2 regions of the Pseudarthrobacter sp. NPDC092202 genome follow, and region 2 is predicted to be linked to the other one. Evidence: riboswitches for the same ligand, from Rfam matches in the RefSeq annotation. Region 2 holds a riboswitch; the other holds the start of a gene.

Region 1 (7,152 bases), on a different contig from region 2:
GCGCCGAGTACGTCACCCAGGCGGGGGCCACTGACCCCGCGAAAGCCAAAGCCATCACAGCCCCTACCGCCACCAGGGAGAGCACGGCGACAGCTGCGGCGGTGATCATCAGGGCACGCCGATAACGCGAGGGTGTCATGGACGTAACGCTACAGCTCCCGCACCCTCCGGCGTGAACGTTGCTGCACGGAGCCCTTGAATGGCTCCGCGGGGCGGGTTAAAGCAGGAATAGGGCGGTGGGCAGGATAACCTTGAGGGATAGACCAACACGGTCTGCAGCCGCCATACCCTAAACCCGCACAGCAATGCGGATGCGGTGGCGGGCGGCCGTGTCAGAAGACGCAGAACGAAGAAGGTTGATTACGTGCCTACCGGCAAGGTCAAGTGGTATGACAAGGACAAGGGCTTTGGTTTCCTCGCGGGCGAGGACGGCCAGGAGGTATTCCTGCCTAAATCGTCGCTGCCCGAGGGCGTAACAGAGCTTAAGGCCGGCACCAGGGTTGAATTCGGTGTGGCTGACGGCCGGAAGGGCGCCCAGGCCCTGGGCCTGCGCGTGCTGGACAAGACACCCTCCATTGCCAAGGCAAAGCGGCCCAGTGCCAAGGACCTCGCTCCTCTCGTGCAGGATCTGGTGACGGTCCTGGATAATCTGTCCGGAACCCTCTCCGCAGGCAAATACCCGGAAGGCAACAAGGGCAAGGCCATCGCCGCTGCCCTGCGTAAGGTTGCCGACGAGCTGGACGTTTAGGCACTGATGAACCCCGAAGCTGAACAGCCGGTCCCAGCTGTGCCGGAACAGGACAGCACGACGACGGGTGGCCCGGGCGCCGCCGGCCCGGCCGTTGCAGGGGCCAGGGCTGTGTCCAAGCGCCGAGCGGGCGTCCCGGCATGGCGGACAGGGAAGCCGGATGCCTTCCTCGCCGCTGCCGTGGACACGGCGCGTTCGGCTGTGGAGGAAATCACGGCGGCGCCCACCATTGGCCGCCACCTGGCTGCCAAAAGCGAGGGCGACCGCCTGGTAACGCACCTGTTTGAATCCAGGTTGCCTGGCTACCTGGGCTGGCAGTGGTATGCGGTACTTACCCGCAACTCCCGCTCCAAGGTGGTCACGGTCAGCGAGCTCGGCCTGCTGCCGTCGGAAGATTCGATCCTTGCCCCGGAGTGGGTGCCGTGGGCTGAACGCGTCCGGCCCGAGGACGAGCAGGAACAGGACCAGGAGCAGGACCAGGTACGGGTAGGGAATCCGGAAACTGGCGGGCAGGAAGGCAATCCGGCAGAAGGTGAAGCCCAAGACGGCGCCCCTGGGGCCGGGAGCCAGGACGCGGCCGCAACGGAGCCTGCCGGAACCGGGCCCGTCGTCGAGCCCGCTGAAGCCGGAGCCGCCGCCCCGGGTGCGCCCGCCCCGTTCGCAGAAGCGCAGCCTGTAGAAGCGCAGCCTGTAGAAGCCCAGCCTGTAGAAGCCCAGCCCACTGAGGACAGCGCCGCCAGGCCTTAGGCAGGCCGCACCTCAGGATGCAGTCTTCACCACGTACACAAAGGCGCCGCCCGGGACTGTTCCCGGGCGGCGCCGTCGTACATTAATGCCCTGCCCAGCTCGGTAAGGCCCGGCAGCTCGGTAAGGCCCGGCAGTTCGGTAACGCCCCCAGTTCGGTGAGCCGCGACCCTTTGGTGAGCCGCGGCCGGACTGCCGGCGGACCGCTACTTGCGCAGTTCGCCCACCACGAAGTCGATGCTGGCCAGCAGCGCAGAAACGTCGTCGGGCTCGATGGCCACGAAAGTGGCGATGCGCAGCTGGTTGCGGCCGAGCTTGCGGTAGGGCTCGGTGTCCACGACGCCGTTGGCCCGCAGGACCTTTGCCACCACGGCTGCATCCACTGACTCGTCAAAGTCGATGGTGGCGATGACGTTGGAGCGCTCGTCCGGGTTGGTGACGAACGGGGTGGCGAATTCGGAAGCTTCGGCCCAGCTGTAGATGCGGCCGGCGGAATCGGCAGTGCGCGCGGCGGCGAAGTCCAAGCCGCCGTTGCCGTTCAGCCACTGCACCTGTGCATCCAGTGTCACCAGGGTGGACAGCGACGGCGTGTTGTAGGTCTGGTTCAGCCGTGAGTTGTCGATTGCGGTCTGCAGGTCGAGGAAATCGGGGATCCAGCGGTCGGTGGACTTGATACGCGCCGCGCGGTCCAGGGCGGCGGGGGAGAACAGGCCAAGCCAGAGTCCGCCGTCGGAGGCAAAGTTCTTCTGCGGGGCGAAGTAGTAGACGTCGCTCTCCGCCACGTCCACGTCCAGGCCGCCGGCGGCCGACGTCGCGTCGACCAGCACCAGCGCGCCCTCGTCGGCACCCGCTACCCGCTTCACGGGGGCGGAGACGCCCGTGGAAGTCTCGTTCTGCGGCCAGGCGTAGGCATCGACACCCGCTTCAGCCTGGGCAGCAGGGCGCGTACCTGGTTCGGATTTGATGATTGATGAGGCATCCAGGAAGGGCGCCTTGTTGGTGGCGGCAGCGAACTTGGACCCGAATTCACCGAACGAGAGGTGCTGGGCCTTCTGCTCCACCAGGCCGAAGCTGGCAATGTCCCAGAACGCAGTGGAACCGCCGACGCCGAGGACCACTTCATAGCCCTCGGGGGCACGGAAGAACTGGCTGAGGCCCTCGCGTACGGACCCGACCAGGTTTTTCACCGGAGCCTGCCGGTGCGAGGTTCCGAGGATGGTTTTGGAAGCAGCGGAAAGCGCATCGATCTGCTCCTGCCGGACCTTTGACGGGCCGGCGCCGAACCGTCCGTCCTTGGGCAGGAGGTCGGCGGGAATAGTGATGCTGTTTTCGCTCACAGGTGCTCCAATGTCGGCGTGGACGCGGTTGGGGTCCGGACGGGTGGTTGGTTGGCGGACAGTCGGCTGTGACTGCGACTTTCGGCCCCCCTCATTCTGCCTGAACAGGCGGTGGGGCGGGAACCGGCACCGTCATAGTCCAGAAATTGAGACAGAGACCAAGACGTTGGGACGGGCCCCGGCGGCGGCCGCCAACTATTCGGACAAAGTCAAAATAGGCTAAGCTTTCCAACGGACTACGTCGCGCGGATGGCGATATACGGTGGGACAACGCAAGGTACTGCGCTCGAGGAGCTGAGCTGGATGACGGATCTGATCGACACTACGGAGATGTACCTTCGGACCATCTTGGAGCTTGAGGAAGAGAACATCGTTGCCCTCCGGGCCCGGATCGCCGAACGCCTGCGCCACTCAGGACCCACGGTCTCCCAGACCATCGGCAGGATGGAGCGGGATGGCCTGGTGGTTGTCTCCGGCGACCGGCACCTGGAGCTGACGGAAACCGGCCGGAAGCGCGCTACCGAAGTGATGCGCAAGCACCGGCTGGCGGAGCGGCTGCTGGCGGACGTTATCGGCCTGGACTGGGCGTACGTCCATGACGAAGCCTGCCGCTGGGAGCATGTTATGAGCGAACGCGTGGAGCGGCGCATCTACGAACTGCTTGACCATCCGACCGAGTCACCGTACGGAAACCCTATCCCTGGCCTGGCTGCCCTTGGGGGCCAGGCGTCCGCAGGCTTCGCTGACGGCGCCATCAGCCTGCTTGAAGCAATGAAGTCCTATGGCCCGGCGTCGGAGGTGACCGTAAGCCGGTTGGCTGAGCCGATCCAGGTGGAGCCCGAGCTGCTGGTCCAGCTGGACGAGGGCGGAATCCGTCCGGGAGCCGCAGTCTCGCTGGAGCGGGTGGGGGACTACATTTCGGTCCGGGTGCCCGGCATCGAAGGTGCGCTGGAGTTGCCGCCTGAGGTGGCGGCCCACGTCTTCGTCGCCATCCGGTAACTCCCGCGCTGTACCCGCTCGGAGCGCATCAGCCAAAGATAACGGAATTGTTACTTTGGGCCTTCTGGCCCTATAGTTAAACGCAAGCGTAGATACTAAAGCGTTACCTGATCCGGAGCCGAGCTCTGCCAGCGGATCAGGTGCACGAGTCATTACTGGCAGAGGCGGGGGAACCACAACCGGCAGACGGGGGACTGCCTTGGGGTGAAGTCCGTCAGCAGCAAGCCTCTTCCAGTGAAGGATCCTTCCGGGGATACCTCTGTGCCGGGCTTGCCTAGGCGGACCGGGTCTTTGAACTCTCTGACCCGAATCCGACAGCTAACTTCGCAGGCTTTCCAGAGAGGAACCCTTCTTGTCCATAGAGACCCCCAAGGGGCGCCGCCGCGCGGCGTCTCCCGTTTCAACGCCGCGCGTTGTCGAGGTCATCACCACGGAACGCCCCCGCGATCCGCACCGTGACGCCCGCCGCCGTCGAGGACCCTTCCGGCAGATCACCGAATTTGCCGCAGCCAGCGGGATCGCACAGAAGGCCGGAATCGCTCTTGCTGCCACCGGCCTGGTGTTGACCGTGACCGTTCCGGCAACAAGTCCCGTCATGGCAACCGACAACGCAAGCGGCGTTACCCCGGTGGCAGCATCTGCTGTTACCCCGCAGCCGCAGGTATCCGCGGAGGCCGGCGCCCAGATCGACTTCAGCCGCTCTGCCGTGGTGACCCAGGCAGACCCCGATGGCAAGCTGAAGCAGCTGCTCAGCGCCCAGTCCGCAGGTTCGGTGTCCCGCGCGGCCTCGGCCGGAAGCCTCGGCGCTCCGCTGGCCGCGCTCTCCACTGCCTCCGCGTTCGGTTACCGGGTCAGCCCCATCACCGGCGGCGCGGGTGACTTCCACCGCGGCCAGGACTACGTTGCCCAATGCGGCACCTCGGTGCTGGCGGCTGCCACCGGCACCGTAACGTTCGTGGGCTGGCACCAGTACGGCGGTGGAAACCGGGTGGTGGTGGACCATGGCAACGGCCTGGAAACCACGTACAACCACCTTTCGTCCATCAGCGTCACGGAGGGACAGACGGTCTCCCGGGGCGATGTCCTGGCCCTCAGCGGAACCACGGGTGCTTCCACCGGCTGCCACCTTCACTTCGAGGTGCAGGTCAACGGCGAAGTCGTCGATCCCACGGGCTGGCTGTAGTCAAATGATGGTTTGCTATCGAATCATCGTGACCCGCCGTGACCTGAATGTGACATTCACCGAAAACTGCTGTACCGTCTAACTCGCGTCAACTTTTCCGAAGTTGACGCTCTTGTGCGGATTGCCTAGCTCTGCCACCGCTCAAGGTCCGTTCGCATTTCATCGTCTGGCAGGGGCGGGGGAACCAATTTTGGTCTTTGCTTCAGCGAAGGCCTTGGGGTTAAGTCGCAAAACTTCCTTGGAAGCCGCGCGGCCGGGTGACTCCCATCCGAATCCGACAGCTCACCTCGCAGGCATTGGGAGAGGCTACCTTCGTGTCTTCACGCCATCATTCTGCGCGCCACCGTGCGCAAACGGTTCGTACCAACCCCTTGGACACAGTGTCCAAGGCTGTTAGTGCCAATGCCGGGACAGTAGGTCGCCAGGCTGCGGTTATCGCAGCTGCTTCCGGTCTCATCCTCAGCATGGGCCTGCCTGCCAACGCCGCGGACACCACCGCCGGCGTTTCCGCTTCCACCGAGTCCGGGTCTGCCCAGTCCGCCCTGGCGGTCACCGCAGCACCCACCGCGACTGTCTCCTTCGAGCGTCCCGTGGTGAAGACCACCGCCGCACCGAAGCCGGCTCCCGTGCGGGCGCAGTCCACCGATTCGGAGGACCGCACTGCTGCCGCTACCCGGACGGCCTCCACCGCAGCGGCTCCCGAAGCTGCAGCTGAGAAGCTGGCAGAGACGGTTTCCTCGGCCTCTACCTCCGGCATTGCCGCACTCGCATACACCGGCATCGGCCGTCCCTACGTCTGGGGAGGCACCACCCCCAACGGCTGGGATTGCTCAGGGTTCACCCAGTGGGTCTACGCCCAGGCCGGCATCAGCATCCCGCGCGTCAACGCCTGGACCGCAATGACGCCCACCTCCACTCCGCAGCCGGGTGACCTGGTTATGCAGAACGGTGGCGCGCACGTGGGCATCTACGTGGGCAACGGCATGATGATCAGCGCGCTCAACCCCTCCCAGGGCACGCTCCTCCACTCGGTAGCCGCCACCGGAAGCTCCGCCTTCTTCACGATCAACAAATAGTTCTTGGGCCTTCGGGCCCAAGAACTATTTCTTTGCACCCCTTTCCACACACCACATCCCCGTTCGGGGCCTGCCGGCGTACCCCCAAGATGCCGGCAGGCCCAGACCCCTTGGTGCCCACAACGGCCTGAGGAAAACGAAAGAGAGAACTGATGACTACTCGTGCCACCGCACGGCATCGCGCCGAAGTCACCAAGACCAACTCAATCGCTGTTATTGCCAAGGCTGTTGGCGACAACGCCGGTGGCATGGGCCGCCAGGCAGCGGTTATCGCCGCCGCTTCCGGCCTGGTGCTCACCAGCGGCATCGCTGCAAACGCAGCTGACTCCAGCGTCCAGCGCGACTCTGCCCCCGCGTCCACCCTGGAAGTAGAGTCCTCCGTCGAGGCGCCGATCTCCGCTGCCTCCACCATCGCCATCACCTTCGAAAAGCCGGCCGTTACCACCACGCCCGCGCCTGTCGTCGTTGTCGAGGAAGAGCCCGCGCCTGTTGAGGTCAAGGAAGCCGAGCCGGCTCCGGCCGCCGCCCAGCCTGCTGCAGCCCCCAAGGTAACCGCCAAGGTAACCACAGCCTCCGCGCCCGCTGCAGCTCCTGCTGCTTCCGCCAGCGGCAAGGGCGCAGCCATCCTCTCGGCAGCGTACGCCCAGCTGGGTGTCACCCAGGACTGCACCATGCTGGTCACCAACTCCCTGGCAGCAGTGGGCATCAACTTCCACGACTGGCCCGCAGGCTACCTCTCCCTGGGCCGCACCGTAAGCGCCGCCGAAGCGCAGCCCGGCGACCTGATCTACTACGCAGACGGTGGCGCAGGCATGGCCCACATCGCTGTCTACGCGGGCAACGGCCAGGCCGTCCACGGTGGATACAACGGAAACCAGACGGTCGTCTTCAGCGCCAACGTTGGCTCCGGCCCCGTTTTCATCCGCGTGAACTAATTAGCTCCGCGCTAGGCCGTCCCACAGGGGCGGCACAAGAACCCCTGCCCTGGCGGCAGGGGTTCTTGCTTTTAAACGCCGGTTGGGTGGCTACCGGCCAGGCGCAGCCCCCGGCCGCCCGATACGCCCG
Region 2 (7,152 bases):
CGGCAGCGCCAGTATCGGAGTCCGTGACAGCATCGCCAACCCCAAGCGCCGCGGCAAACGCGATGCCCCAGGCTCCCCGCCCGGATGACAGCAACGGTCCACTCGTGACAGGGATCGGCGCTGCCATCATCGCCGTCCTGGGAGGCATCCTTTACCTCGCCCGCCGCCGCCGGGAGCGGCCCGGCAACCAGGGCTGACGCTACGGGGGACGTTCCCATTCGCAGCCGCCGTGACAGGGCACCGGAAAGGTGCCCTGTCACGGCGGCTTTTTATGGCGCGGTCTCGGGGTTTTGCGCGTGAAGCCGGGCCTTCGCCGACCGCCTGCGGCCCGTGTACCTGGCCACGGCGGCAACCAGAACAGCCCCGGCCATCAGGACGAATGCGGCAACGCCCACATAGAACAGTACGGAGGACACCGGCGGCGCAGGGGCGGACGCATCCGCAGCGGCAATGATGGTCAGCCAGTACGCGACGGTGGCCCCTGTCCATATGAGGCCCGCGCACGCTGTCAGCCACGACCACCGGGAAAACCACGCCGTGCCATCCCGGTAGGACAAGGCGATGGCTATCGCCACTACCCCGGTCACTGCCAGGAGCTGCATGCCGAGCACATACGGCCCGGCAACCAGACCGACGGGAACGCCTAAACCGCCCAGGAGTACCAGCCGCTTGGCACCGAGGGGCATCCCGGCCGCCACTCCCTGGTCCCCGTCAGTTCGCGCCCCCTGGCTTGTCGTCTTGTCTGGCACGGTCGAATCCATGAACTTCCTCTTAAATATTAGGCCCGGACCGAAGTTCCGGGCTGGTGCCGGACCAATGGTGCGGCGGATGATTGCCTTCCCCGACGTTACAGCATCAGCTGGATCGAACACGGTGGTGGTGACCTCAACAGGTTCAAGCACCTATCCGTTAGCGGAACCTTCCACTCGATCAACACGTTGGAATGTCAATCCAGTGATTTCTCCCGGCGCAGCTCCCAGGGATTCTTCCTTGGCCTGCATAAGGAAGGTTTCCATGACCACAATCGATCAGCGCTCCGCGGGCAGGAAACCTTCCACCGTTCCGCCGACCGTCCTGTTCCATCGGCCTCCCCTTTTTCCATAGCGGAAAGAACATCGTCTCCATGGAAACCGCCACTGCGACGGACCGCCAGACGCTTCCGGAGCCCGACCCGCAACAGCGGCGCTCCCTGAGGCAAAGCAACCACGCCGCGGAGAGTCAGCGGCACTTGATGGTATCGCTGGCCGCCCTGGTGGCAATGGTCCTGGTATCGCTGAGCATCCATGGAGTCCTTGACGGCTGGGGCTGGCTTCCGAACGTAATGTTTACTGCCGCTGCCGTATTGACGGCGACAGCAGGGACACGGAGCCTCCGTTGGCCCCCGGTCCTGAGCCTGGGGGCGGGCCTTTTGACCCTTGCCGGGGTGCTCGTCTGGCAGTTTTTCCGTGACCAAAGTTTCCTGGGCATTATCCCGGGCTCTCAGGCCACGGAACGTCTTGCGTCTTTGCTCGAAAACGCCGAAACCACCGTCGCCTCAGAGCTGGCACCGGTGGCGCCCGGCGAGGGCGTCCTCTTGATCACCTGTGCCGCAACCGGCCTGGCCGCACTGCTCATCGATACCCTGGCCATCACCTGCAGGATGCCCGCGACCAGCGGAATACCCCTGCTGGCCGTCCTTTCCATCCCCGCAATCATCCTTCCTGACAGCGTCGGTGTTCCCGCATTCACTGCAGCCGCCGCAGGCTACATCTTCCTCCTGGCTACCGGGCAATGGCGGGAAAGCTCTGAAGCTCAAGGCCGGGCAGCGCACCGGACCGCCGGCTACCTCACGCAGGCCGCAACCATCGGGGCGGCCGCGCTCAGCCTGGCCCTCGTTCTGCCTGCCATGGTCCCGGGATTCACCACAGGAACGTTTCCGCAGGGATCCCGCCTGCAATGGTGGACGGCAGCATCCGGGCTCGACCCGAGCGTAACCCTGGGAAACTCCCTGCGGGAGCCCGACGGTTCTGGCCGGATCACCTATGCCACCACCGCCAATGAGCCACTGTATCTGCGGCTGACAACGCTGGAGGACTTCTCGGGAAGGCGATGGCAACCGGACCAGCGCATGGATTCCCGCCGCACCGGGATCAGGCAGATGGGCATCAGTGCCGGCCTTCCGGTCGGCAGCGGGAACCTGACCACCACCCGGATCGATACCCGAAGCTTTACGAGTCCATGGTTGCTCGCCCCCTATGCCCCACTGAGCATCACGGGAGTCGACGGCCGGTGGACATGGGATCCGCGAACACTGACGGTATTGTCGGCTACAGGGGAAACTTCGGCCGGGCAAAGCTACCAGGTGACCAGTTCAGTACCGGAATTGACGCGTGAAGTCCTTGCCGGCAGCGCACCTGTGGGGAATGACGAAGTTGACGCCCGGTTTAGTTACCTGTCCGAGGATCTTCCGACAGTCGTCAGGGAAACGGCGTCGAACCTCACCTCGGACTTGATCAACCCCTATAACAAAGCAATGGCCATCCAGAATTACCTCCGCGGCGGTGACTTCACCTACTCCCTCCAGGCCCCTGTTGAAGGAAACTACGATGGCACCGGCCTTGAAGTCATTGGACGGTTCCTTGAGGTAAAAGCCGGCTACTGCGTCCACTTCGCCGGTGCCATGGCTGTCATGGCAAGGCTGGCCGGGATCCCGAGCCGCGTCGCAGTCGGTTATGCACCAGGGGAACCAACCGGAAACACCGTTATGGTTGGCGGTGAACAGCTGCCCGAATTCGCCGTTGATTCCAAGGATGCCCATGCCTGGCCTGAGCTGTACTTCCGCGGTGCCGGCTGGGTGAGGTTCGAACCGACACCCTCCCGCGGCGTGGTCCCGGACTACGCGCAGCAACCGGCAACTCCTCCAAACCTCCCGGTAGAAGACGACCTCAGACCCGACGGCTTATCCATGCCGGACACCGGGACATCCCCGACTCCTGCCCCGGGACTTTCGGGCAGCGGCACGCCGGGCACGCCCATCCCTTCCGGCGTGGAGCCCGGCATGACGGTGGTGGCCTTGGTCCTGCTGTTTCTGGCCGCCGCGCCCTTCCTGATCCGCGCCGCCAGATCCGGTGGACGGAAGCGCCGCTTTCTCAGGTCGAATCCGCAACAAGCAGCCAGCATCGCCTGGGCCGAGACGACGGAAAGCGCCGTTGACCATGGCTACACTCCGGGCGCGGCAGAAACACCGCGGGCTTTTACCAGCCGACTGATGCAGCAGGCGCGGTTCAACAGCCAGGCCGTCGACTCACTGACCAGGCTCCGCCACGCCTTTGAGATGCAAATGTACGCTGCTGCGAAGGTACAACCCGTACCCGGGACGGTGTCTCCAACCTGGGCCGATGTCCAGGAAGTCAGGCGGGCTTTGTGGGGTTCGAAGACCCTGCCGGCGCGCCTGAGAGCCAGGCTCCTGCCGCGATCGCTACGACGCCGATACTGACCTCGTGCACAAGGCAAGGGCTGGACGCTGAGGAGAAGAAGCCGTGCAGGCCGTGTCCAAATCGTTACTAAGCGGTCGGCTGGTCAGTGCGGACAGGCCGTAGTTCCAGGAACAGCATTCGCGGCGGGTGCTGCTCAAGCGATACTGAAGGCCGGTGATTCGCCGCCCCCAAGGCACCGAATGACCGGCCTTCAGTGGATTTATTTGCCTGCGCGGACGAAGGTGACGGCGCCCTTGGACGTCATCCAGGTCAGCGGGTGGACCGCGGTTTCGTTCTTGCCGTTCAGCCCGGAGCTGAGGACCTGGCCGTTGCCGACGTAGATGCCGACGTGGCCGGGCTGCATGACCATGTCCCCGGGCTGGGGATCGGAGACCACGGTGCCGTAGTTCATGAACTGCATGGGACCGAGGTCACCGACGGGGATCCCTGCAGCGTTCAGGGCGTTTTCCACCAGCCGGGTGCAGTCCTGGATCATGCCGATCTGCGCGTAGGCCGAGGAGACCATGGTGGCGTTGACTCCACCTGCTGCCGGAGCGGCCGCCGGGGCGGCTGCCGGCGCGGCAGCAGGGGCGGGGGTGACAGTGACCTGGGCTTTGGCCTTGGCCGGCGCAGCAGCCTTCACGGCGGCGGGCGCGGCCGGAGCGGCTGCCTTGGGGGCCTGGACGGCGACCGGTTTCGGCGCTTCCACGACAGGGGCCGGCGTGGTCTTCACGGCGGGACGTTCGAAGGAGATCTGGACGGTGGCGTCTGCGCTGAGCGGGGCCTGGACCTGGCTGGCGAGCTCCAGGGTCGAGGTCGGCTCCGTGTCCCGCTGGGCCGGCGCGTCCGCTGCCTGCGCTGCAAGGCCGCTGGTCAGGACGAGCCCGGAAGCTGCCGCGATGACGGCGGCCTGACGGCCCACACCGCCGGCGTTTTCAGCGACGGATTTGGACAGGACCGCAAGGGCACTGGTCTGAACGGGGACCGCGCGGTGGCGGCCGTGAGCACGGCGAATAGACACGAAAAAGGGCCTCTCCCACTGCCTGCGAGGTTAGCTGTCGGATTCGGATGGGAGACACCCGGCCGCATCTCCAGCGCAAGGCAGGAGGCGCGGCTTCACCCCAAGGCCCGCCCGAAGCAGGCCGTCATGTGGTTTCCCCGTCTCTGCCGGACGAATGTTGCGAAGGGATCCCGGGGCAGCGGCAGAGTTAGGCAAATCTGCTCAGGAGTGCCGCATTCTGAGACCGGCACGCGTCCGACCCTACTGCAAAAACCACGGCGTTGTCACATTTGCATAACGCAAAGCAGCGATCCCCCGTCCGAATACCTGAAGGACGGCGCTAAGGACGGGGGCTGAACAATCGCGCCGCCGCCCGCCGGGAGTCGAAAAAGAACGGCCCGTCTTCCTGCCCGGTCGGCCACATAATCATTTGTGAAGTCTGAAACATGCTTTGGAAGAAGACGAAGGCGAAGCCGGAAGTGCATTCCGTCTTCGCCGCCGCTAAAAGGCTTCTGTTCAGCGGCTGCCTTTGGAACAGGCCCCACTGATGGGCGCACCGGTTGGTAGGACCGGGCGGGCCAGCCGGATGAAGGCCGGGTTGTCCTTAACTGATTCAATGCCCCGGAACATGCGTATCCTTTCTGAACGGATCTATTTCCATTGGCTCGAGAAACCCTCGGGTAGTGCTATGGCCGCGGTACGGTTTGAGGCAAAGGCGATATAGCCCCCCGCCCCTGACAGGAAAGCACCCTCCGATGACACAAGTTCCGGCCGACGTCACGCCCGCCGACCCTGCACGGAAAAGACGCAGGATCATTTGGGTCGTCCTGGCAGCCGTCGTGGCCACCGTCGTGGCCACCGGGCTGATCTCGTCCGCGGTGTTTACCGCCACCAAGCCGGCACCTGGCACAGCCCAGAACGTTATATATCTGCTTGGTGACGGCATGGGCCGCACCCAAGTCACTGCCGGCAGGGAGCGTTTCTACGGTGCCGAGGGCAGGCTGGTTATGGAAACCCTCCCGGCCCACGGTTCTGTCAGTACCTATGCTGTGCAGAAAAACTCCGGCCAGCCGGGGCAGTCTGACTTCGCCCCGGAACTGGTCACCGATTCCGCCGCTGCAGCCACGGCGTGGGCCTCCGGGGTGAAAACCTACAACGCCGCCCTCGGGGTGGATGCCACGGGCCATGTGGTGCCGACCATGATGGAGTTGGCCAAGCAGACCGGCTACCGCACTGGCAGTGTCTCCACGGCCGAAATTACCGACGCGTCCCCGGCCGGGCAGATGAGCCACGTCCTGTCCCGCGGCTGCCAGGGACCGGACTACTCCGCGGACGCGTGCCAGGACACAGAGATCACCGGTGAGCCGCTGCCGACCAGTGATGTCCGAGTAACCCCGATCGCAGACCAGATCGCCCGCAACGGTACCGCGGACATCATCTTCGGCGGCGGCCTGCGCCGCTTTGACGCCTCGGATGAAACCGAGCTGAAGGAGCAGGGCTACTCGATCCTGGGTTCGGTTTCCAGCCAGATTCCCGCGACCCGGGACGACCTGAACGGAGCCGTGGGGGAGAAGGTCTTTGGCCTGTTCAACAAGGGAAACCTGACCGTTGAAAAAGCCAAGCAGGACGACCCCGGAGCTCCCCAGGCGAAGGAGCCGTCCCTGCCGGAGATGACAAAGAAAGCTCTTGAGCTTCTAAACCAGCAACAGGAAAGCAGCGGCAAGGGTTTTTACCTGCAGGTTGAAGGTTCCTTGATTGACAAGCGGTCCCACGACAACGACGCGGCCCAGACACTGGAGGAAGTCAAGGCCTTCGACGATGCCGTCGCCGCAGCCCTGGACTTCGCCAAGAAGGACGGCAATACCCTGGTCATTGTTACCGCCGACCACGAAACCGGCGGTTTCCACATCATCGAAAAGGGCTCCTTCACTAACGCCGAAGCAGCCGCGCCCCCGGTCAACGTCGATTCCGGGAACGCCGCCAATAACTCCACCCCGACCCGGTCCGACGGAAACTTCAAGGACCCGGAACGTTCAACCGGTATCAGCAACGGTGCAGGCGCAAAGGACCAGCAAAACTTCGGCCCTGCCACCTTCCGGACGCCGAGCGACCCGCCCCAAGTCAAGGACGGTTCAAAGGAAGCCAGTCTTTGGCTGAGCTACGCCTCCGGCAACCACTCCGGTGCAGACGTGCCCGTTTACGCCTACGGCCCAGGCTCGGAGCAACTGCAGGGCAGCGTGGACAACACCGATTTGTTCGACATCGTAGGTAACGCCCTGGGCGTCCTGGGCTGACCGCAGCGGAAAACCAGAACTGCAAACCTGCCACGGCCACGGCCAAGCCCGACGAGGCTTCCGCACGCCTCAACCCGCCGGGCCAGGTGATGCAGGATAACGGGGACCTCGATAAAGCCCGGTCCAAGCTGTTGCCAAGGCGTCGACATTAAGGACAACTGAACCCGGGAGCCTCCTGGGGGAGCTTGTTTTTCCCCCTCCGCCACTGGCTGACGGCCAGTAGAAAAGGGTCGGTAGCCGGGCCGGGCGCGGATGGACTTCCTTGTGGCATCCCGGCAGAGACCCGGCAACTGCAGGCAAGAATAGGACCATGCTCGTTCCCTCCCGCCGCCGTCTGCGGATTGAAGTCCTGATAGTCCTGGGACTGTCGTTAGGACAGTCCGCCGTTTACTCCGTGGTGCAG

What was found. A riboswitch is a leader RNA that binds a small molecule or an ion and turns the genes downstream of it on or off. The one in region 2 is predicted to bind cyclic di-AMP.
Region 1: linked by a shared signal. The riboswitch ahead of ACIQF4_RS14030 (M23 family metallopeptidase) and the one ahead of ACIQF4_RS19535 (NlpC/P60 family protein) in region 2 are both predicted to bind cyclic di-AMP.

What each region holds. Positions count from the first base shown of each region.
Region 1 is NZ_JBIVRG010000009.1:22,909-30,060, forward strand. Features, by position in the region: gene ACIQF4_RS14005 (hypothetical protein) at 1-139, opposite strand, end outside; gene ACIQF4_RS14010 (cold-shock protein) at 365-748, shown strand; gene ACIQF4_RS14015 (DUF3027 domain-containing protein) at 755-1,495, shown strand; gene serC (phosphoserine transaminase) at 1,699-2,829, opposite strand; gene ACIQF4_RS14025 (metal-dependent transcriptional regulator) at 3,133-3,828, shown strand; cyclic di-AMP (ydaO/yuaA leader) riboswitch at 3,935-4,176, shown strand; gene ACIQF4_RS14030 (M23 family metallopeptidase) at 4,187-5,011, shown strand; cyclic di-AMP (ydaO/yuaA leader) riboswitch at 5,148-5,321, shown strand; gene ACIQF4_RS14035 (C40 family peptidase) at 5,392-6,087, shown strand; gene ACIQF4_RS14040 (NlpC/P60 family protein) at 6,240-7,022, shown strand.
Region 2 is NZ_JBIVRG010000019.1:17,201-24,352, forward strand. Features, by position in the region: gene ACIQF4_RS19520 (copper resistance protein CopC) at 1-197, shown strand, start outside; gene ACIQF4_RS19525 (hypothetical protein) at 270-749, opposite strand; gene ACIQF4_RS19530 (transglutaminaseTgpA domain-containing protein) at 1,124-3,475, shown strand; gene ACIQF4_RS19535 (NlpC/P60 family protein) at 3,676-4,476, opposite strand; cyclic di-AMP (ydaO/yuaA leader) riboswitch at 4,482-4,680, opposite strand; gene ACIQF4_RS19540 (alkaline phosphatase) at 5,211-6,749, shown strand; gene ACIQF4_RS19545 (CPBP family intramembrane glutamic endopeptidase) at 7,060-7,152, shown strand, end outside.